Regions from separate parts of the Verrucosispora sp. WMMA2121 genome, predicted to be linked through region 3. Evidence: riboswitches for the same ligand, from Rfam matches in the RefSeq annotation. Region 3 holds a riboswitch; each other region holds the start of a gene.
What was found. A riboswitch is a leader RNA that binds a small molecule or an ion and turns the genes downstream of it on or off. The one in region 3 is predicted to bind cyclic di-AMP.

Region 1: another riboswitch for cyclic di-AMP. It lies ahead of O7605_RS10370 (C39 family peptidase); the one in region 3 lies ahead of O7605_RS17395 (coiled-coil domain-containing protein).
Region 2: another riboswitch for cyclic di-AMP. It lies ahead of O7605_RS02205 (coiled-coil domain-containing protein); the one in region 3 lies ahead of O7605_RS17395 (coiled-coil domain-containing protein).

Annotation. Positions count from the first base shown of each region.
Region 1 covers NZ_JAPZBH010000006.1:308,659-315,376, forward strand. The annotation lists gene O7605_RS10355 (class I SAM-dependent methyltransferase) at 1-196, opposite strand, end outside; gene O7605_RS10360 (DUF5753 domain-containing protein) at 549-1,091, shown strand; gene O7605_RS10365 (DUF397 domain-containing protein) at 1,082-1,282, shown strand; gene O7605_RS10370 (C39 family peptidase) at 1,448-2,329, opposite strand; cyclic di-AMP (ydaO/yuaA leader) riboswitch at 2,556-2,696, opposite strand; gene O7605_RS10375 (hypothetical protein) at 2,974-3,732, opposite strand; gene O7605_RS10380 (hypothetical protein) at 3,936-4,451, opposite strand; gene O7605_RS10385 (acyltransferase family protein) at 4,563-5,885, opposite strand; gene O7605_RS10390 (polysaccharide pyruvyl transferase family protein) at 6,147-6,718, shown strand, end outside.
Region 2 covers NZ_JAPZBH010000004.1:347,293-354,010, forward strand. The annotation lists gene O7605_RS02195 (HelD family protein) at 1-1,103, shown strand, start outside; gene O7605_RS02200 (cation diffusion facilitator family transporter) at 1,187-2,104, shown strand; cyclic di-AMP (ydaO/yuaA leader) riboswitch at 2,257-2,388, shown strand; gene O7605_RS02205 (coiled-coil domain-containing protein) at 2,393-3,496, shown strand; gene O7605_RS02210 (1-phosphofructokinase family hexose kinase) at 3,713-4,693, shown strand; gene surE (5'/3'-nucleotidase SurE) at 4,690-5,514, shown strand; gene O7605_RS02220 (STAS domain-containing protein) at 5,542-5,907, opposite strand; gene O7605_RS02225 (hypothetical protein) at 6,244-6,396, shown strand; gene O7605_RS02230 (hypothetical protein) at 6,586-6,718, shown strand, end outside.
Region 3 covers NZ_JAPZBH010000006.1:1,870,666-1,877,383, reverse strand. The annotation lists gene O7605_RS17410 (hypothetical protein) at 1-219, opposite strand, end outside; gene O7605_RS17405 (helix-turn-helix transcriptional regulator) at 316-651, opposite strand; gene O7605_RS17400 (carbonic anhydrase) at 851-1,549, shown strand; gene O7605_RS17395 (coiled-coil domain-containing protein) at 1,632-2,648, opposite strand; cyclic di-AMP (ydaO/yuaA leader) riboswitch at 2,653-2,783, opposite strand; gene O7605_RS17390 (YibE/F family protein) at 2,950-4,296, opposite strand; gene O7605_RS17385 (metal-sensitive transcriptional regulator) at 4,572-4,868, opposite strand; gene O7605_RS17380 (heavy-metal-associated domain-containing protein) at 4,981-5,190, shown strand; gene O7605_RS17375 (hypothetical protein) at 5,224-6,219, shown strand; gene O7605_RS17370 (heavy metal translocating P-type ATPase) at 6,231-6,718, shown strand, end outside.

The DNA.
Region 1 (6,718 bases), 1.6 Mb from region 3:
GCGCCAGCAGACCACGGGTGGCCTTACCGGTGCCGGTACCGAGCTCCAGCACCCGGGCCGGCCCGGTCGACAGGCCGGTCGTCTCGGCCAGGTCGGCGAACAACGCCTCCGGATAGCCCGGCCGGGCCTGCTCGTACAGCTCGGCGGCGGTGTCGAACGTCGTGGCCAGCCCCACGTAGGGCCCCTGCTTCCCCATGGCTCCCCCGCACACGTCTCGAAACGTCGAGGCCGATGTCACCCTGATCGTCGCATCCCCCAGCCGTCGTGCCGACCCATGTCCCTCAGCCGCCACCCCTACTCGCCACCCCCACCCATCGATCGTCCCCACCGTCCACTCCGGGGACCGATTCCCCGAGATCTTGGACAAAATCCGTTCGCGAAAGACGGAAACTGTCCAAGATTTCGCGTGATGGCAGCGGGGTCGTCAGGCGGGTTGGTGGCGGGCCCAGGCGATGAAGCGGGTGAAGAGGGTGGTGGGGGTTGGGGCGTCGTGGGGGTTGAGTTGGTAGAGGTCGCGCATGGCGTCGTACATCAGGCCGGCGAGGTAGATGGACAGGCGGAACGCCCGGCAGCTCCGCTGTTACCAGCCGACGCTGGTGCCGGGCCTGCTCCAGACCGAGCGCTACGCCCGCGCGGTGATCCGGACCGACGCCGCGCTGACCGAGGCGGGGGTGGAGCGTCGGCTGGCCAACCGGATGGCCCGGCAGACGGTGCTGGAGCAGGACGACCCGCCCCAACTCGTCGCGGTGATCGACGAGGTGGTGCTGCGGCGGGTCGACGAGGAGCTCAAGGACGTGCTGGTCGAGCAGGTGCACCACCTGATGGCGCTGGCCACCCGGCCCAACATCAGCGTGCACCTGGTGCCGACCGGCGTCGCCATGCACATCGGACTGACCGGCCCCTTCATCCTGGCGCGGGGGGCGGACGGCGGCTGGGTGGGTAATCTCGAAACTCAACTCGGCGGCGTCCTGGTCGACAAGGACGACGACCTGAGTGACCTGCTGTCCAGGTGGGAGACGGTGCGCAACGAGGCACTGTCCGGCCGCCAGTCGATCGAGCGCATGAAGGATGTTGTGAAGCCATGGATCTGAACGGCGCGACCTGGCGCAAGTCCACCCGCAGCGGCGCCGGCGGTGGCGACTGCGTGGAGGTCGCCGACAACCTGCCCGGCGTCGTGCTGGTCCGCGACACCAAGAACCGCGACGCCGCCACGCTGGCCTTCACCCCGGCCGCCTGGGCGAGCTTCGTCGGCCTGGCGAAGCAGCACCGCACGCACGCCTGACGAACCCCGAACTTCGTCGCCCCGGCGACACCGCACCGCACGCAGGCCTGACGAAACCCGAGCCACGTCGACCCGACGACCAGCGCGACCCGCCGCATGACGTACCCGAAACGGAAGCCCTCGGCCAGCGGGCCGAGGGCTTCCGGGTGCGGCGGAACGATGCGATCAGGCCGAGTAGCCGCGGGTGGCGGCCCAGTTGGCGAGATCGATGGTGCTGAGCCAGTACGACGGGTACGAGGCGTCCGCCGAGTCGGCGATCTTCACCAGCCGCCCGGAGTCCTGGTAGCCGACCACGGCGATGTAGTGCCCGCCGGGGAAGGAGTGCCAGCGGCCGTCGGTGTCGGTGACGGTGCCGGCGACGTTCACCACGACGCCCCGCCCGTCGGTGACGGCGGCGACGACGTCCGCCTGAAGCTGGTCCATCTGGGCCGGGGTGGCCGCACCGCCACGGATCATCGTGGTCTCGTACGGGTCGCCCTTGACGACGGCGTTGAGGACGCGGGTGGTGTCCTCGGCCGAGTTGGTGCCGGCGAACGTGGTGCCGAGCTGGCTGGCCAGGGCGTCCTGGCTGCGCGCGACACCGGCGGCGCTCAGCGCGTTACGCACCGCGGCGGGACCGCAGTAGTAGCCGTTGATCTGGGCTTGGTGGTCGTAGTCCAGAACCTTCGAGGCGGGCGGCTTCGGTGCCGCCTTCTTGCTGGTCAGGTCCGGGTCGGGGGTGGCCGAGCTGGGCTTCGGCGACGGCGAGGCGGCGGCGCTTGCCGGTGCCGGGCTGGCCGGTGCGGCGCTGCTCGGCGCGGCGCTGCTCAGCGCGGCGGTGGCCGGCGCGACCTCCGCCTGGCTCGGCGCGGCCACCGTGTCGCCGCGCAGTTCGGCGGCGGTGGTGGCCCGCGTGGGGGCCGGGGTGTTCCCGGTGCCGGCCAGGGCGGCGCCGGTGCCGGTGGCCAGGACGAGCGCCACGGCGGATCCGGCAACGAGCTGATAGGGGCGTTCGCTGACCAGCCGACGGAGCCGGCGGGAAAGGGTGTGCTTCACGGATTCCTCCACGGGCTGAGGGGAGAACGGCACACCGGCTCCGGCGGTCGGGTCGGCAACGGAACGCCGACGACCGCCTGGGCGAGCGGGACAGGCCGTTCAAGGGGTACGCCCGGAAGAACCCGGGCGGTGGCGATGACCGGGGTCAGCTCGCGGCGGTCGGGCCGGCGAGCACGGGCACCGCGGTGCCGTGGAGGTGGGGGAACGGGGGGATCACATCGGACCGCACGAGGGTTGGTACTCCTTCCGTCACCGCCGACCGGGTTAGCTGACGGATTCGGGCGGGAAGACGCCCTACCGCGGGCCGAGGCTCGCGGATTCACCCCAGTGGTGCAGTGGGTCCCCGGTTCGTGAGTTCACGATTGAGCGGGTCGGTACGGCGTCGCTTCCTGCGATCGGTTACCGCACCGGACGCGCTGACACTACTGGCCGGTCACCTTGAAGCCAACCCGCTCTGACCTGCTTAAACATGATCGAGCGGGGCAATTTTCGGGTACCTGGGAACTGGCGTCGCTCAATGGGACCGACGGCATTCCGGGCACCAACGGGTGACAACCGGACGGCAGGGAGAAAAGTCGGCGGGGATTACTGCGACAAACGTCTTACCTACGAACAGTGACCGAATTTCGCACCAATGTGACCCAGCTCACGGAATTTCAGCCGAGCCGAGCCGGACGCCAGCGCGGGACCAGGCCGGACCGCTCGACGATGGCGCGTCCGGAGACGGGCGGTCGGTTCGGCCGGAGCCGCGCGGCGGCCGCGTACGCTTCGGCGGAGAGGGCGCGGGCCGCCTCGGTGGCCAGTTCCGCCGCCCGCCACAGGTCACGTTCCCGCCCGGCGGCCGATCGATAGGCGGCCAGGCGGTTGTCGCGTACCACCCGGGCGAGAACGGCCTCCTGCTCGGCCGGGTGACGTCGGGGATCCCAGCCGGACCGGTGCGCCAGTACGTCGGTGAGCTGCCGGGCGGTCAGGTCACCGCGCCAGTGGGCAGCCATCGCCGCCCGGTGCAGCCAGCGTTCCCGAGCCGCGTACTCGGCCGGGGTGCGCGGAGTGCGCGGGGCCGGCAGTCCGGTGACACCGGCCAGCCGCCGGGCGGCGGCCTCCGCCTCGTCGTACCCGGCCCAGGCGCGGTCCAGCTCCGCCTGGGCCACCCGCCACGCCGTACGCCGCCGCTCGGCGTTCTGGCCGGCGCCGGCTGCCGCGACCGCCACCTCCCCGGCGTATCGGCGCAGGTCGGCCTCGTCGGCCGCGGCGCGGAGCGCGTCCGGGTCGGTGGTCTTCTCCACCGGCCCGGCCGGCTCCGGGCGGGCGACCAGCACGGTGAGCACGCCCAGCGCGAGCACCAGCAGGACCGACCAGATGGCGGCGGCGCGTGGCACCTCGATCAGGAACTGGTAGAGGACGGTCTTCTCCATGTCGGCACCTCGGCGGAGATCGGTACGGCGTCGGTGGTCGTACCGGCAGCGGATGGCGATGCGGCGCGGTTGCCCGGGTTGAGGCGGGCGGTGCCGCCGGTCCTGGGGCGCATCGACGGCGCGACCGACGGCAACGGGCCGGCCGTGCTTGGCGCGGGTGCGCGGCCGGGCGCGGCGCGGAGGCGAGGAAAGGGTCGCCAGGATCAGGCGTGCGGTGGGGCGCGGGCGGCCCGGACACCCGCAACCGGAGCCGGCGACCCCCGCGTGACGCCGGCGGTGCCGCTGCCGAGCGCCGTCAGCCCGGGCTGGCCATCGGCCGCCGGCGGCAGCGAGGGCATCCCGGACCCGGCGGAGTCATCGGCGTCCCGCGCGATCGGCGACCCGGAGGCTTCCGCCGGGTCACCAACGCGCGGTCCGGACGCCCCGGCCAGGTCGGTGCCACCGGCGCCGCGCACGGTCGGCATCGCCAGGCCGGCCCGGTCGAGGCCGGTCACCAGGTCGGGACCGGCCAGGTCGAGGGGTACGGCGACTTCGCGGGCCAGGTCCCGTGCGACGGCGGCCGGTACGGCGGCCTCGGCCGGCGGTGCGGCGGCGGGTGCCCGGTCGGGCAGTGCCCAGGCGCCGAGGGAGAAGGCGGCGGCGACCGCGAGCCCGGTCAGCAGCCGCGCGGCCCAGCGCGCCAACCACCACAGCGGACGGGCGGGCGCGGCGGGAAGCACCTCGTCACGCTACCGCCACCGGCGGCCCGCACGCACCGGTCACCGGGCGTGTCGCACCGTCCGGCGCGTCGGGTACGCACGTCGATACGCGCAGGTCAGCCCCGCCGGCCGCTACCGTCCCTGCTGGACGGAGCGGTCCTGCCCCGGGCCGGTGGCGAGGTCCGCATCGCCGCCACCGGACATCCGCTGGCGCGGCAGCCCGTCCACGACCGGTCCGCCCGGCGTCCCCGATCGCGGGGCACCGCGCGACTCCGTGGCTCGCCCCGGGCCAGCCGGCGTCGCGGACCACCCGCCACCCGGCGTCGCGGGCTCGCCGTCCTGCGGGCCGGGTCGGGGTGGCCGGGACGGGGCCAGGAGACGCATCATCGGCTGCTCCACGTACCGCTGCAACAGCGCGGCCAGGCCCAGGGTGAGCAGCAGGAATCCGATCACCGCGACCGGGCCCCACCAGCCGGGCAGGCCGGTGCCCCAGTCGCCGGTGACCCGCAGGATCGTCATGATCACGAAGACGTGCACCAGGTAGAAGGCGAAGGAGACCTCGCCCAGCCAGACCATCGGTCGGGAGCGCAGCGGTGAGCGCCGCCCGTGCACGTCCGCGTCGGCCGCCGCCGCGATCACCAGGACGTACGCCGCCGACAGCAGTGCCGTCCAGAACTCGGCCGGGATCCACTGGGAGGCCGCCACCCAGGTCAGCACGAAGATCAGACTGGCCAGCGGCAGCCGAGGACCCCGCCAGCGACCACGCAGCATGAGTTCGGCGGCGGCCACGCCCATCCAGAACTCCAGCGAACGGACCAGCGGGAAGACCTGGGCGAACCACCAGCGGTCCGCCTCCGGCACCAGGGCCTGCCCGGGCCACAGCGCCAGGATGAGCAGCGGCACCGCGATCACCACGGCCCACAGCAACCAGGGTCGGGCCCGCCGCACCGCCGGCAGCACCAGCGGCAGACACAGGTAGAAGAACAGTTCGCAGGAGAGCGACCAACTGACGTTGTTGACGCTGTAGAAGTGGCCGGGCCGGGGATCCCAGGCCTGGACGAGGAAGAGGTTCTCCAGCGCCGCCACCGGGTTGATCGGATCGGCGAACCAGAGCATCGCCAGCATGGCCAGCGCCCACAGCACCAGATGGTTCGGATAGATCTTGGCGAACCGTCGCCGCCAGAACCGGCGGCGGGAGGCGCCCGGCCGCATCGACCAGACCAGCACGAAGCCGCTGAGGATGAAGAAGAACTGCACCCCGGACAGGCCCAGGGTGAAGATCTCCCCCACCACCGCCTGCGGGCCGGGGTCGGCGATGATGCGCATGGTGCCGGCGTGGAAACCGAAGACCAGCAGCGCGGCGATCCACCGCAGACCGGTCAGCGACGGCAGGCGGCTCGCATACCCGGGCCCGGCGGCGGGCGTCGGTCGATCGACGGCGATGGTGCTGGTCACCCCGGAACCCTACCCACTGAACCTCGGTCCACCTGGACTGCCCGGCACGCCCGCCGTCGGCGGCCGGTGCGGCCGGTGGCGGTGGCATACCGGATGCACTCGGGCGCTGACCCACAGATCAGTACAGAACTCCCGCAACCGCCGCAGGTGTCATCTGCCGGTCCCGTGACCTACTATTCCGAGACCCGAGAGGGACACCACCCCGTTACCTGGCGACCCGGGGGCGTGGGGCGGACGCACCGACGAGAGGCAGAGCCAGCGATGCACCAGCGGATCCTGATGCGAGCCCGCAAGGAGCCCTTCGAGATCAACTCCCCGGAGGAGACGTTCGACCGGAACCTGATCGGTGACAACGTCGGCAACCTGGTGTTCAGCCACGCCGCGCACAAGCTGCTGGGCGCGCCCGGCGTCGAGATCACCTCCAACCGGTTCGTGGTCAACCCGCGCGCGGCGGACCGGATCAACGAGAAGTACGACGTCTTCGTGGTGCCGCTGGCCAACGCGTTCCGCCGCAGCTACGCGCACCGGGTGGACGCGATGACGAACCTCATCGAGCGGCTGAAGATCCCGGTCGTGGTGCTCGGCGTGGGCGTGCAGACGAACGTCGACGGTGACCGGGAGTACCTGCGACCGATCGACGAGTCGGTCAGCCGGTTCTGCCGCGCGGTGCTCGACCGCTCGCACAGCATCGGGGTACGTGGCGAGATCACCGCGAGCTACCTGCGTACGCTCGGTTTCTCCGCCGTCGAGGAGATCGGCTGCCCGTCGATGTTCCTGCACGGGGACACCCTGCCGGTGGAGAAGCGCAAGGCCACGCTCGGCACCGACGACCG
Region 2 (6,718 bases), on a different contig from region 3:
ACGAGGTGCGTCGGGCCGGCTTCGACGGCGTGCTCGCCGCGCTCTGGGCGCAGGCCCGCCGGCTGGGCATCGCCGGGCTGCCCGAGCAGCGTGCCTTCGAGGACGAGCTGATCGACCGGACCGATTTCCGCGACTTCCTGAAGGCGTGGTGGCCCCGGCTGCACCCGCGGCACGTGCTCGCCTGGTTGGCCGATCCGCAGCGGTTGCGCCGGTACGGCGCGGGACTGCTCTCGGGTGCCGAGATCCGGCTGCTCGGCTCGGCGTACCAGGGGTTGGCCACGGACGGTCTGACCGTCGCCGACGTCGCGCTGCTGGACGAGCTGGACGCGCTGCTCGGCAAGCCGATGCGCGCCGCCCGCCCGAAGCGGGACCCGTTCCAGCTGGCCGGTGGGGTACGCGAGCTGAGCACGTTCGCGGACCGGCAGCGGGCCGCCCGGCAGGCCGCTCGGGAGCGCCCGGAGGACTACCGCGACTACGCCCACCTGGTGGTCGACGAGTCCCAGGACGTCTCACCGATGCAGTGGCGGATGGTGGGCCGGCGCGGCCGGTTGGCGTCCTGGACGGTGGTGGGCGACCCGGCGCAGACCGCGTGGACGGGGGATCCGCAGGAGTTGGCCCGGGCCCGTGACCAGGCGCTGGGTCGCCGTCGTCGGCACCGCTTCACCCTCACCACGAACTACCGGAACTCGGCCGAGATCTTCGCGGTGGCGGCGGCCGAGATCCGGCGGGCGTACCCCGATCTCGCGCTGCCCACCGCGGTCCGCTCCACCGGGATCGATCCGGTGCGGCTCGTGGTGCCGGCCCCCGATCTGGAGGCGACCGTCGTGACGGCCGCCAGCGCCCTGCTCGGCGAGGTGGAGGGCACCGTCGGGGTGATCACCCCGGTGCCCCGACGGGACCGGGTCGCGGCCTGGCTGGGGGCGCGTGGCGGCGATCGGTTGCAGGTGGTGACCAGCCTGGAGGCCAAGGGCATGGAGTACGACGGGGTGGTGCTGGTCGCCCCGGCGGAGATCCGGGCGGAGCCCGGGTCCGGTGTCCGTACTCTCTACGTCGCGCTGTCCCGGGCCACCCAGCGGCTGACCACCGTGGACCCGACCGGGTAGCGATCGCGAGGCCGGACGGTTGCACTCATAGCGATGTTGGCATAGGTCCGTCCCCGGCTCGCCGGACGACGGAAGGTGTCTGGGTGGGCGCCGGCCATGACCACCACCACGCTGCGGTGTCGACCGCCGCGCGCCGCCACTCCGGCCGGCTGTGGGCAGCGTTCGCCCTGCTCGGTGCGCTGACGGTGATCGAGGCGGTCACCGCGTTGCGGACCGGTTCGCTGGCCCTGCTCTCCGACGCCGGACACATGTTCACCGATGTGCTGGGCATCGGGATGGCCCTCGCGGCCGTGGCCGCCACCCGGCGGGCCGACACCGATCCGCAACGCACCTTCGGGCTCTACCGGCTGGAGGTGCTCGCGGCCCTGGCCAACGCGGTACTGCTCTCGGGCGTCGCGGTGTACGTGCTGGTCGAGGCGGTACGTCGCTTCGGGGATCCGCCCGAGGTGCTCGCCGGCCCGGTTCTGGTGGTGGCGGCGCTCGGCCTGCTCGCCAACCTCGCCGCGTTCGCACTGTTGCGTCCGGGCGCGCGGGAGAGCATCAACCTGCGGGGGGCCTACCTGGAGGTGCTGGCGGACCTGCTGGGCTCACTGGGGGTGATCGCGGCCGCCCTGCTGATCGCGGTGACCGAGTGGTGGTGGGCCGATCCGGTGGTGGCGGTCGCGATCGCCGTGTTCATCCTGCCCCGGACCTGGCGCCTGGGCCGGGCGGCGGTACGCATCCTGGTCCAGGCCGCACCGGAACACCTGCAGGTCACCGCCGTGCACGACCGGCTGGCCGCGGTGCCGGGCGTGGCCGGCGTCCACGACCTGCACGTCTGGACGTTGACCTCCGGCATGGAGGTCGCCTCCGCACACCTGACCGTCAGGCCGGACGCCGATGTCGGCACCGTCCTGGCGGCGGCCCGTTCGGCGCTGCACGAGGACTTCCAGATCGAGCACGCGACCCTCCAGGTCGAGCCGCGCACCGACCCCGGGGGTTGCGGGGCGGTGCGGTGGTGACCAGGCCAATCGGGGAAAAGTAGGTTGTTGTCCGATTTGCTCTGGTTCACTAGTCAACAACCGAACACCAGCAGTAACAGCAGCTGCACCGGTCACGTGCGCACCGGTAGGCTCTGACCCGGCCATCGCCAGGCGGCACCCACCGGTGCCGGCGGCGGCCGCCGCCTAATCGCCCGCCAGGGCGAACCGGGGAACCATGTTCCTGGGGTGTATCCGCGCCAGCGGTAGGGATCTTCCGTCCCGAACCCGTCAGCTAACCCGGTCGGCGGCTGACGGAAGGACATGTGCATGCCAGCAGTGGCAACGGTAAGACCGGCCGCCCGTACGGCGGCCCTGATCGCCGCCGCGCTCGCCCTCACCCTCGGCGTCGCGCTGGCTCCCTTCTCCCCAGCGACCGCCGCGCCGCAGGGGTTGCGGGCGGCGGCACCGGGAGATGTGGACGACGAGGGTGGCACCCCGGCACTACGGGCCCAGCTGGAGGCTGCCAGCAAGGGCTACCTCGACGCCAAGACCGCGCTCGACCGCTCGGTGAAGCGGCAGAAGAAGCTGGCCGAACGGCTCAAGACGACCGAGAGCCAGGTCGCCGAGCGCGGTACCAACGTCGCCGAGATTGCCGCGCAGGCGTACCGCACCGGACGGCTGGGTGCCGCTTCGGCGCTGCTCAACAGCGGGTCACCGGCCGGTTTCATGGATCGGGCGGCGGCGCTGGACGCGGTGGCCGCGAACGAGGACCGCGCGCTGCGGGAACTCCAGACCGCCCGGGACGAGGTCAGCGCCACCAAGCAGGCCCTGGACGCGGAAATCCAGGAGCAGCGCAAGCAGGTGGCCGTGATGGCCAAGCGCAAGGACCAGGCCGAGCGGGCGTTGACCGTGGCCATCGAGCGGGACGAGGCGGCCGAGCGGGCCAGGGCTGCCGAACGGGCCGCCCGGTCACCGTCGCGTAGCGGCGGGTCGAGCCCCACCGCCAAGCCGGCTCCGCGCAACTCCGACGGGTCGTGGCCCTCGGAGTCGTGCAGCGTCAACGACCCCACCCCGGCCAACGGCTGCATCACCCCACGCACCCTGCACGCGTTGAAGCAGGCCAAGTCGGCCGGCTTCACCCGGTACGTCTCCTGCTACCGCTCCGGCGGCTCGGGCGAGCACCCGAAGGGTCGGGCCTGCGACTTCGCGGCCCAGAAGAACGGCTTCGGCGGGGACGCGACCGGCGGTGACCGCTCGTACGGCAACAACCTGGCGGCGTACTTCGTCAACAACGCCGACCGGCTCGCGGTGCTCTACGTGATCTGGTACAGGCAGATCTGGTTGCCCAGCAGCGGCTGGAAGTCGTACAGCGGTGCCCGCGGCGACCCGTCCAGCGACCACACCAACCACGTCCACCTGTCGGTGTACTGACCTCCTCGTCGCGCCGGGTGAACCGCTCTTCACGAGCGGTTCACCCGGCGTTGCGTTTTCCGGTCGGCCGGCGGGGCACCGTCCCTTCGGCACGCGTCGACGCGTCTCGTTGGATACCGTCGTACCAGGAAGCGGTATTTGTCCGCTAGCGGGAGGAACGCCCATGGACGAGCGAATCGCCAGGCCCGGCGACGGTACGGACGACGGAGTGCGTTCGTGAGCGGCCGCGTCATGATCTTCGCGCCGACCCCCCTGCTGACCGTCACCATCGACCAGCCGAGCGACGCGCCGGAGCTGCACCTGCACCCGGGCGGGCAGGGGGTGTGGCAGGCCAGGATGGTGCTGTCCCTCGGCGTGGAGGTGGTGCTCTGCGCGGCACTCGGCGGCGAGGTCGGGCAGGTGCTGGAGCCGTTGCTGGTCAGCGAGGGAGTCGATCTCAAGGTGGTGGCCCGCGACTCCGGCGGCACCGGCGGATACGTGCATGACCGCCGCGAAGGTACCCGTCGGGAGGTCGTCGACGTGATCGGCCAACCGCTGAGCCGGCACGAGCTGGACGAGTTGTACAACCTCGCGCTCGGCGAGGGCCTGCGCGCTCCGGTGAGCGTGTTGAGCGGGCCGAACCATCCGTCCCTGGTCCCCGCCGACCTCTACCGGCGCTTTGCCGCCGATCTCGGCGCCAACGGCGGCCGAGTGGTGGTGGACCTCTGCGGCGAGCATCTGACGGCCGTCCTGGACAGCGGGGTCTTCTTCCTCAAGATCAGTCACGAGGAACTGCTCGCCGACGGCCGGGCTGCGGGCGACGACGAGGAGCAGCTCACCCGCGCCATGTACGACCTGCACGCCTCGGGCGCCGAGAACGTCGTGGTCAGTCGGGCCGACAAACCGGCGTTGGCGCTTGTCGACGGCGAGGTGTTCGAGGTGCTGATGCCGCGGCTGGAGGCGGCCGACCCACGCGGGGCGGGCGACTCGATGACCGCCGGGGTGGCCGCCGTGGTGGCCCGGGGCGGCGATGTGCGCACGGCGATCCGCACCGGCGCGGCGGCCGGCGCACTCAACGTCACCCGGCACGGCCTCGGCACCGGCCGACTCGACTCGATCAACGGCCTCGTCGACCGGGTCCGACTCGAACCGGCGGGCAGCCGTCCGCAGGAGCGGACCACCCCCGACGAACTGGCGCAACGGGCGGGTGGCCGGTGAGGCTACGGGTCCTGATCACCAACGATGACGGGATCGCCGCGCCGGGCATTCAGGCGCTGGCCCGGGCGGCCGTCGACCGGGGCCTGGACGTGGTGGTGGCCGCCCCGCTGGAGGAGGCCAGCGGCACCAGCGCCGCGATGAGCGCGATGGAGCAGGACGGGCAGGTGGTGGTCCGCGAGCATCCGCTGCCGGAACTCGACGGCGTGCCGGCGTTCGGCGTCGGTGGCTCACCCGGATTCATCGCGCTCATCGCCGTGCACGGTGCCTTCGGACCGCCGCCGTCGGTGCTGCTGTCGGGCATCAACCGGGGCGCCAACGCGGGACGCGCGGTGCTGCACTCCGGCACGGTGGGAGCCGCCTTCACCGCCGCCGCGAACGGCTGCCGGGCGATGGCGGTCTCGCTGGACGTGCTCTCGGCCGGTGAGGCGACCGCGGCCAGCGGCGGTGCCGCGGTGGCGGCTGCCGCCCGGGTACGCGACGCCGAACGGAACTGGGCCACCGCCGCCCGGGTCGCTCTGGACCTGCTGCCCCGGCTGACCGCGGCGCCGACGGAGAGCGTCCTGAACGTCAACTCGCCGGATCTACCGCTGGGTCGGCTGCGCGGGGTACGCCGGGCCACCCTGGCGACCTTCGGCCAGGTGCAGATGACCGTCGCCGAGTCCGGGCACGGCTTCGTACGCACGTCGTTGGAGGAGCCGGGCCAGGCGGTACAGCCCGGCACGGACCTGGCTCTGCTCGCCGACGGTTACGCCTCGGTGACCGCGGTGCGGGCGATCACCGAGGTGGCTGACGTGGACCTGTCCGGCATCGACGGGGAGTGACCCGGCCCGTCGGCCGGTCGGGGCGGGTCAGGCCCCGGGGACCACCTCGGAGGCCGTGGCGGCCCCGGCGTAATAGGGCTCGGGCGCGCCGAAGAGACCGAGCAGACCGGTCACCCAGAGCTGCCGGTGGACGAACCGGCTCGGCTCGGTGACGATCAGCTTCACTCCGCTGACCTCGGCGGTCTGGAACCCGGCGACCATGGCGCTGATGCCCACCGAGTCGATGAAGGTGACCAGCCGCATGTTGAGCTCGATCCGGGCCGGCCGCCCCTTGGCCAGCACCTCGGCGATGGCCTCTTTCACCTCGTACGCGGTGTCGACGTCGATCTCGCCTCGAGGGGCGATCTCGATGACACCACCGGGCCGAACCGTCTGCAGGATCGACAGGCTCACGCGAGCACCTCCACTCGCCCGTACGACGGGCGCCTCATCAGTACGCGGGCCGCGACCGACAGTATTCCTTCAACCGCCTCGGTCGCCACCCCTCGGGATGAGCAATTCACGGACAGGGGCAGGGCAAATCACCCATATCCGAACTTTATTGGCTTTATCACTTGGCGCTCGGGCATGCCGACGCCGCCGAACCAGGGTAGCGGGCCGAGGCCACCCCCGTCGTTTCCCGCTGGTGCCGGCGTGCCCCGCGAGAACCGGTCTGACCTGCGCGCGACGGACGAGGGTGGCGCGGTGTGCCTAGCATCACGGGTGACCCCTATGACGGGAGGACCCATCATGCTTCGCAGACTCGCCGCGCTCGCCGGTGTCGGTGCCCTGCTCGCCCTCGTGCTGGCCTGCGGATTCGGCGGGGGTGACGGTGACGACGACGACGATGACGACGACTTCGCCTTCGCCCGGCCAGCGGCGGTGGCGGTGGTCACCGGCTGACCCGGCCCGAGCCGGCTGCGGAGCGCACCCGGAGCATGCGCCGATTCCTCGGGGCCGGACGACAGCAGCTGAGGGTTTGCGGCCCGGCCGGTGGGGGCACAGCCTCCGATGCGAACCGCCACCGGCCGGACAACGCCGCCGACAGCTGATGCGCGCACCGGCTCCGGCTCTGTCGAGGAGGGAACCATCATGTTCGGAACACATCTGCTGGACCGCCGTAGCAAGCCGGAGCGGATCGCGGACCAGGCGTGGCAACACCTCGTCTCAGCGGTGAACAGCGCGGGCGACAGCATCCGCGACACCGCCCGCACCGCCCGCCACA
Region 3 (6,718 bases):
GACGGCGGGCCGGACGGCCGGCACCGCGGTGGACGGCGAGCCGAGGGCGACGGTGGCGGTCGGTGGTGACACGGCGGTGGACCGGGCCGGCGGATCGGCCGCAACGGCCCCGCCGAGACCGACGGCGAGCACCAGCGACGCCAGCGCCAGTCGGGTCAGCTCGCGCAGTGCGCGCAGCGTCGCCGGCCACAGTGGACGGGCGAACGCGGGAGACGGCACGGACCCAACCTATCCCGCCTTCGGCGGGATCGCAGCGCCGCGTTCGTCCGGGGTGGGTGAAGCGCGCCACGTCGTCCGATCAGGAGGTCCGTCGACTCACCCCTCGGCGGTGCCGGTGACCTGTTCCTTGGTGAAGAGGGCCAGCAGGTCGCCGACCTCGTGGTCGGCCTCCGCCGGGTGCCGGAACCGTCCGGCGGGGTTCAGGGTGTACTCGTTGCGCCGACCCACCCGGGTGCGGTGCAGGTAGCCGCCGGCCTCCAGGTCGGCGACGATCGCCTGGGCGGCACGCTCCGTGACGCCGACCTCGGTCGCGACGTCCCGTAGCCGGGCGGTGGGGTTACGGGCGATGGCGAGCAGGACGTGCGCGTGGTTCGTGAGAAACGTCCAGTTCCGCGCGTTTTCCCGTGCGTCAGTGCTCGCCATGTCCGCCATCGTATGACCTGCCGTTCGGCTACCTCGGCTCGCGCCGTCGCCGATACCGGCCCGGCCGAGCGCAAGCGTCGACTGATGCATGAAACACATATCACGTATAGCTTGACGTGCGTTATGCCGCGTGTGACCGTGATGGCAGCCCGTGACCAGCGCCGGCCGGGATGACCAGGCATTCCTCCCAGAGATGAGGTGCAGCTGGATGAGTCGACCCGGAACGCCCGGTACGCAACCCGGTCCGGACCGCGAGGTGCTCAGCGCGGATCATCCCGGTGCCCCGCAGCGGGCCCTCGCCGAACTGCTCGCCGGCAACCGTCGATTCGTCACCGACGCGCTGCGGCATCCCAACCAGAACGCCGGGCGTCGGGCCGCCGTCGCGGCCGAGCAGCATCCCTTCGCGGTGATCGTCGGCTGTTCCGACTCCCGGCTCGCCGCCGAGATCATCTTCGATCGCGGGCTGGGTGACCTCTTCGTGGTCCGTACCGCCGGGCACACCGTCGGGCCGGAGGTGCTGGGCAGCGTGGAGTACGCGGTGGCCGTGCTGGGTACGCCGCTGGTGGTGGTGCTGGGTCACGACTCGTGCGGCGCCGTCCAGGCGGCCCGCGAGGCACTGGCCACCGACACCACGCCCCCCGGGCATCTGGGTGCCGTGGTCGACGCGGTGGTGCCGAGCCTGCGCCGAGCGCAGGACGCCGGGGTGCAGGAGCTGGACGAGATCGTGGACATCCACATCGCGCGAACCGTCGAGACGATGCTGGATTCCTCGGCGACCCTCGCGGCGGAGGTGGCTGCCGGGCGGTGCGCGGTGGTCGGCATGTCGTACCGGCTGGCCGCCGGCGAGGTGCGGGCGGTCGCCGCGGAACCCGCCGAACTGGCCGGCTTGATGGCGACCGCGCCCTGATCCGCGACCGACGACGTCCGGAACGACGAGGGCCGTCCCGCCTCGGTTGGCGGGACGGCCCTCGGTGCGTCGCGTGGGGCGGTCAGAGCAGTGACACGTGCACGTGGTCCGTGTGGTTGGACGGGCCGCTGTAGGAACTCCAGCGTTCCGTCGCCGCGAACCAGATCTGGCGGTTCCAGATCACGTAGTAGACGCCCAGCCGGTCGGCGTTGCGGACCAGGAAGGCCGCCAGGTTGTTGCCGTAGATCCGGGTGTCGTTGTTGTGCCACGGGCTGAAGCCGCTGTTCTGCAACGACCAGTCACAGGCCCGACCCTTGGGGTGCTCGAACTTGTCACCCGGTCGGAAGCAGCCGACGAACCGGTTGAACCCGGCCCGCTTGACCTCCTTGTACATGTGCAGCGTCCGGGGCGTGATGCAGCCCGACGTGGTGGGGTCGTTCTGGCTGCACGACTCGGGCTTCCACCCGCCGTCCGAGGACCGGTTCGGCCCGATCCGGGCCACCGGCGAGGTGGCGTCCACCAGTCCGCCGGTCAGGCCGACACCGCCGACCAGCCGGAGGGACTTCTCCGCCTCGCTCTTCTTGCGCGCCATGTCGTTGGTCAGCTTCTTCTGCTCGCGCACCTCGGCGTCGAGCGCGAGCTTGGCCTGCTCGGCGCGGAGCTTTATCGCGTTGACCTCGCCCAGCTTCTTGTCGTTCACCAGGTTCAGCTCGTCGAGTGCCGAGGCCCGGTTGATGAACGAGTCCGGTGCGCCGCTCTGCAACAACATGGCGATCGCGCCGACCCGGCCGGTCCGGTAGGACTGGGTGGCGATCTCGGCGACCTGCGGAGCGAGCGCGTCCAGGTCGGCCTGCGCGGCACGGACCTCGACCGCCAGCTGGAGCTGGCGCTTCTTGGACTTCTCCAGCTTGGCCTTGGCCTTTGAGTAGTCCCGGGTGGTCGCCTCGATCAGATCGTTGAGCATCGGCGGGTCGTCGTCGTGCTCCGCCGGTTTGGGGTCGTTCGGTGCGGCCGTGGCCGGCATCGGGCCGGCGAACACGGCGAACGCGGCGAACACGGCCACCACGGGTGTCAACCAGCGGCGTAGGGGTGCCGTCACTGTTTTCCCTTCCATCGACCGCCGACCGGGTTAGCTGACGGGTTCGGGACGGAAGTGGCCCCTACCGCTTTCGCGGATTCACCCCACCTACCTGGGTCCCCGGCTCGCCTGAGGGCGATTGGGCGGTGGCACCGCAGGCGCCGCTGCGCGCCTTCGGCGGTGACCGGCAGTGAGGTTACCCGACAGTCCATCTGTGCTTCTACGCCCCGAACCCGACTAGATGCGTCATTTCGTAATCGCTTTGAGTGACCAGCGACACGGTTTCGAGCCGCATCGGCAGGGGCGGTCACGTTGAGGAGTGTCACCATGTGGTGTCCGTGCTCCTGTCCGGGTCGGGCCACCCCGAGGGGGTGGCGGGGGACGTGTTTCGGGTGGGTGGGGTGCTCAGGGCGCGGAGCGCCTCGGCCCGGTCCGTCGCCGGCCGGGGGACCAGGGGGGTGGGTTCGCCAGTGCGGGCACCAGCCTCGCCGCGTCCGGCGGTGGTGACGACCGCCGCCAGCGCCGTGGTCAGCGGCACCGCGGCGATCAGCCCGAGCGTGGCCACCACGCTCCGGACGATCTCCGTGGTGAGGAACTCGCTGGTCACGATCTGGCCCAACGCGCGGGAGTCCGCGGTCAGCAGGAGCAGCAGTGGCAGCGAGGCGCCGGCGTACGCCAGCACGATGGTGTTCACCACCGACGCGATGTGGGCTCGGCCGACCCGGGTGGCCGCGCGGTACAGCTCCCGGCGGGAGAGGTTCGGGTTGGCGTGGCGTAGCTCGTTGACCGCGGCGGCCTGGGTGACCGTGACGTCGTCGAGCACGCCCAGCGAGCCGATGATGATGCCGGCCAGCAGCAGGCCGTGCAGGTCGACATCCCCCCGGAACATGGACAGGGTGGTGGCGTCCTCGCTGCCGAATCCGGTCAGGTGGGTGGCCCCGGTGGCGGCCAGCCCGAGCAGCCCGGTGAGGACCAGACTGGCGAGCGTGCCGAGCACGGCCACCGAGGTCTGCGCGGAGATGCCGTGGGTCAGGTACAGCACCACGAACATGATCAACGAGGCGCCGACGATGGCGACCGCGAGCGGCGGCTGGCCGGCGCTGATGCCGGGCAGCACGAAGGTCAGCAGGATCGCGAAGCTGGCCGCCAGGCCGCCCAGCGCCGCCAGGCCCCGTAGCCGCCCGAAGGCGACGATGGCGGCGGCGAAGAGCACGGCCAGCCACACCAGCGGCTTGCCGCGCTGGTGTTCGGCGATGTTGTAGGTGCTGACCGACGGATCCTCCGGGTCGACGAGCGAGACCAGGATGATGTCGTCGCCGACGTCGACGCGGGGTGCCCCCGGCCCGGCCGGGATGGGCGTCTGCACGTCCTGTCCGGCGTCCGGGCCGGTCTGCACTCGCACGGTGACCGTGCCGCAGGGGCCCGCCGCGGTCGTCGGGGTGCCCTCGGGCACCACCGGGTTGGGCGGGCAGGGCTCGCTCACCACCCGGGTGACCGTGCCGTGGTAGCGGGGGGCGTCGTCGGTGGCCTCGGGACGCGGGGCGTCCCGGGGCCAGAGCACGATCGCGGCGACCAGGGTGGCGAGGAAGAGGGGGACCACCGTCACGACGAGGATCCGCCGCACCCGGGGCGGGGTGGGCGGAGCGGAACGGGTGTGGTCGGCGCCCATTCAGTGTCTCCCAACGATTTCAGGGCTGAGTACGTGTCGATGGGCGAGACGGTTCAGTGCCGCCGGACGACCGTGTCGAAGGGCAGCCCGAATGGCCGGAAGGTGGCGGGGCGGCTGCGTACCGTGAGCTGTGGAGGGGTTCGCGACGGCGGCAGGGGCGGGTGCCCGCCGGCGACCTCGGGCCGCGCGGCACGGATTTCGGCTGGCCATCGTGTGCGAATGGTAACCAGCCCGAACTCGCGACGCCGTTCGCGAGGGTATGTCGGCGGGTCGGATCAGCCGCGCTTCATGAGCCGGCCCACGGCGGCCATCATCTCGGTCGCCATCTCGTCGGCGCGTCCCTCGGCGGCACCTTCGTGCATGCAGTGCCGGGCGTGCCCGTCGAGCAGACCGAGGGCGACCTTGTCCAGCGCGGCCTGGATGGCGGAGATCTGGGTGAGCACGTCGATGCAGTAGCGATCGTCGTCGACCATCTTCTCGATGCCGCGCACCTGGCCCTCCACGCGGCGCAGCCGGGCCAGGAGTTGGTCCTTGCTGGCGGTGTAACCACGGATCGGCGCGGGTGTGCTCATGCCGACAAGGATAGCCTACCCCCAGGGGGTATGGTACGGTCGATGTCGTAGATACCCCCTACGGGTATCGGGTGGTGCTCGGCCACCCTGGCGAGCTGGTGAGGAGAGTCGCATGGTCAGCACGACGTACCAGGTGCAGGGCATGACCTGCGGGCACTGCGTCAACGCGGTCAGCACCGAGATCGGTGCGATCGAGGGAGTCAGCGACGTCCAGGTGGACCTGGCCACCGGTCAGGTGACCGTCACCAGTGACCAACCGCTCTCCGGTGACGCGGTGCGTGCCGCGGTGGACGAGGCCGGATACGAGCTGGTCGGCGCCTGAGCCGGCCGGCAGGCGGAAACCGAGGAGTCGAGCATGAACACGGCGACGAGGCTGAGCGGTTTCGTGCTCGGCCTGGCGGCGGTCTTCGGCGCGGCGTACGGGGTGGGGCAGCTGACCGGCCCGGTGAACGTGCTCGCCGCCGACCACGACAGTGCGGGCGCCGGTCACGGGGGTGACGTCCGCGCCGAGGGCGACACCGGCCGAGCGGCGGGGCCGGTCGGGCACGGTGAAGGGGAGGCCGGGCAGCTGCCCGGCGGCCTGCTCGTCTCAGACCGCGGCTACTCCCTGGTGCCGGTCGACGCGCCGCCGGGTGAATTCGCGTTCCGGATCACCGGCCCCGACGGCCGCCCCGTGACCGGATACGACGTCAGCCACGACGAACGGATGCACCTCATCGTGGCCCGCCGCGACCTGTCCGGCTTCCGGCACGTCCATCCGGAGCTGGCCGCCGACGGCACCTGGCGGATCGCCTCGCCGCTGGACTCCCCGGGGGTGTGGCGGGCCTTCGCGGACTTCACCCCGACCGGCGGTGACCCCATGACGCTCGGCGTCGACGTGACCGTCCCCGGCGCGCTGACCGAGCGAGAGCTGCCCGCTCCGGCGAGCAGCGCCACCGTCGACGGTTACACGGTCACCCTGGCCGGCACCCCACGGCCCGGGCACTCCACCACGCTGACGTTGACCGTCAACCGCGACGGCGCGCCGGTGACCGATCTGGAGCCGTACCTCGGCGCGTACGGTCACCTGGTCGCGCTGCGCCGGGGCGACCTCGCCTACCTGCACGTACACCCCGAGGGTGCCCCGGGCGACGGGCGGACCGCCCCCGGACCGCAGGTCAGCTTCGCCACCGAGTTCCCCTCGGCCGGCACGTACCGGCTCTACCTCGACTTCCGGCACCGAGGCGTGGTGCGTACCGCCGAGTTCACGGTGCGGGTCGGTGACCCGGGCGGTGCCGCCGCGCCGACCGACGGGCTCGCGACCCCCGGACCCGAGGACGGGCACGGCAGCCCCGGGCACGGGCACGACTGACGGGACCAACCATGAGCACGAGCCGACCCCTGACCGCCGCGCCGCACCTGATCGAGCTGGCCATCGGCGGGATGACCTGCGCGTCCTGCGCCGCCCGGATCGAGAAGAAGCTCAACCGGATGGACGGCGTGCAGGCCACCGTCAACTACGCCACCGAGAAGGCGACGGTCTCCTACGCCGACCCGGTCACCCCGGACGACCTGGTCGCCACGGTCGAGAAGACCGGCTACCAGGCCAGCCTGCCGCCACCGCCCACCCCGGCCGGGCCGGCAGCCGCCGAACCGGTGGACCCGCTGCCCGCCCTGCGTACCCGGTTGTGGGTCTCGGTGGCGCTGAGCGTCCCGGTGATCGTGTTGGCCATGGTGCCGGCCTGGCAGTTCACCTACTGGCAGTGGCTGTCGCTGACCCTGGCCGCCCCGGTGGTGGTCTACGGCGGGCTGCCCTTCCACCGGGCCGCGCTGGTCAACCTGCGGCACGGCGCCGCGACCATGGACACCCT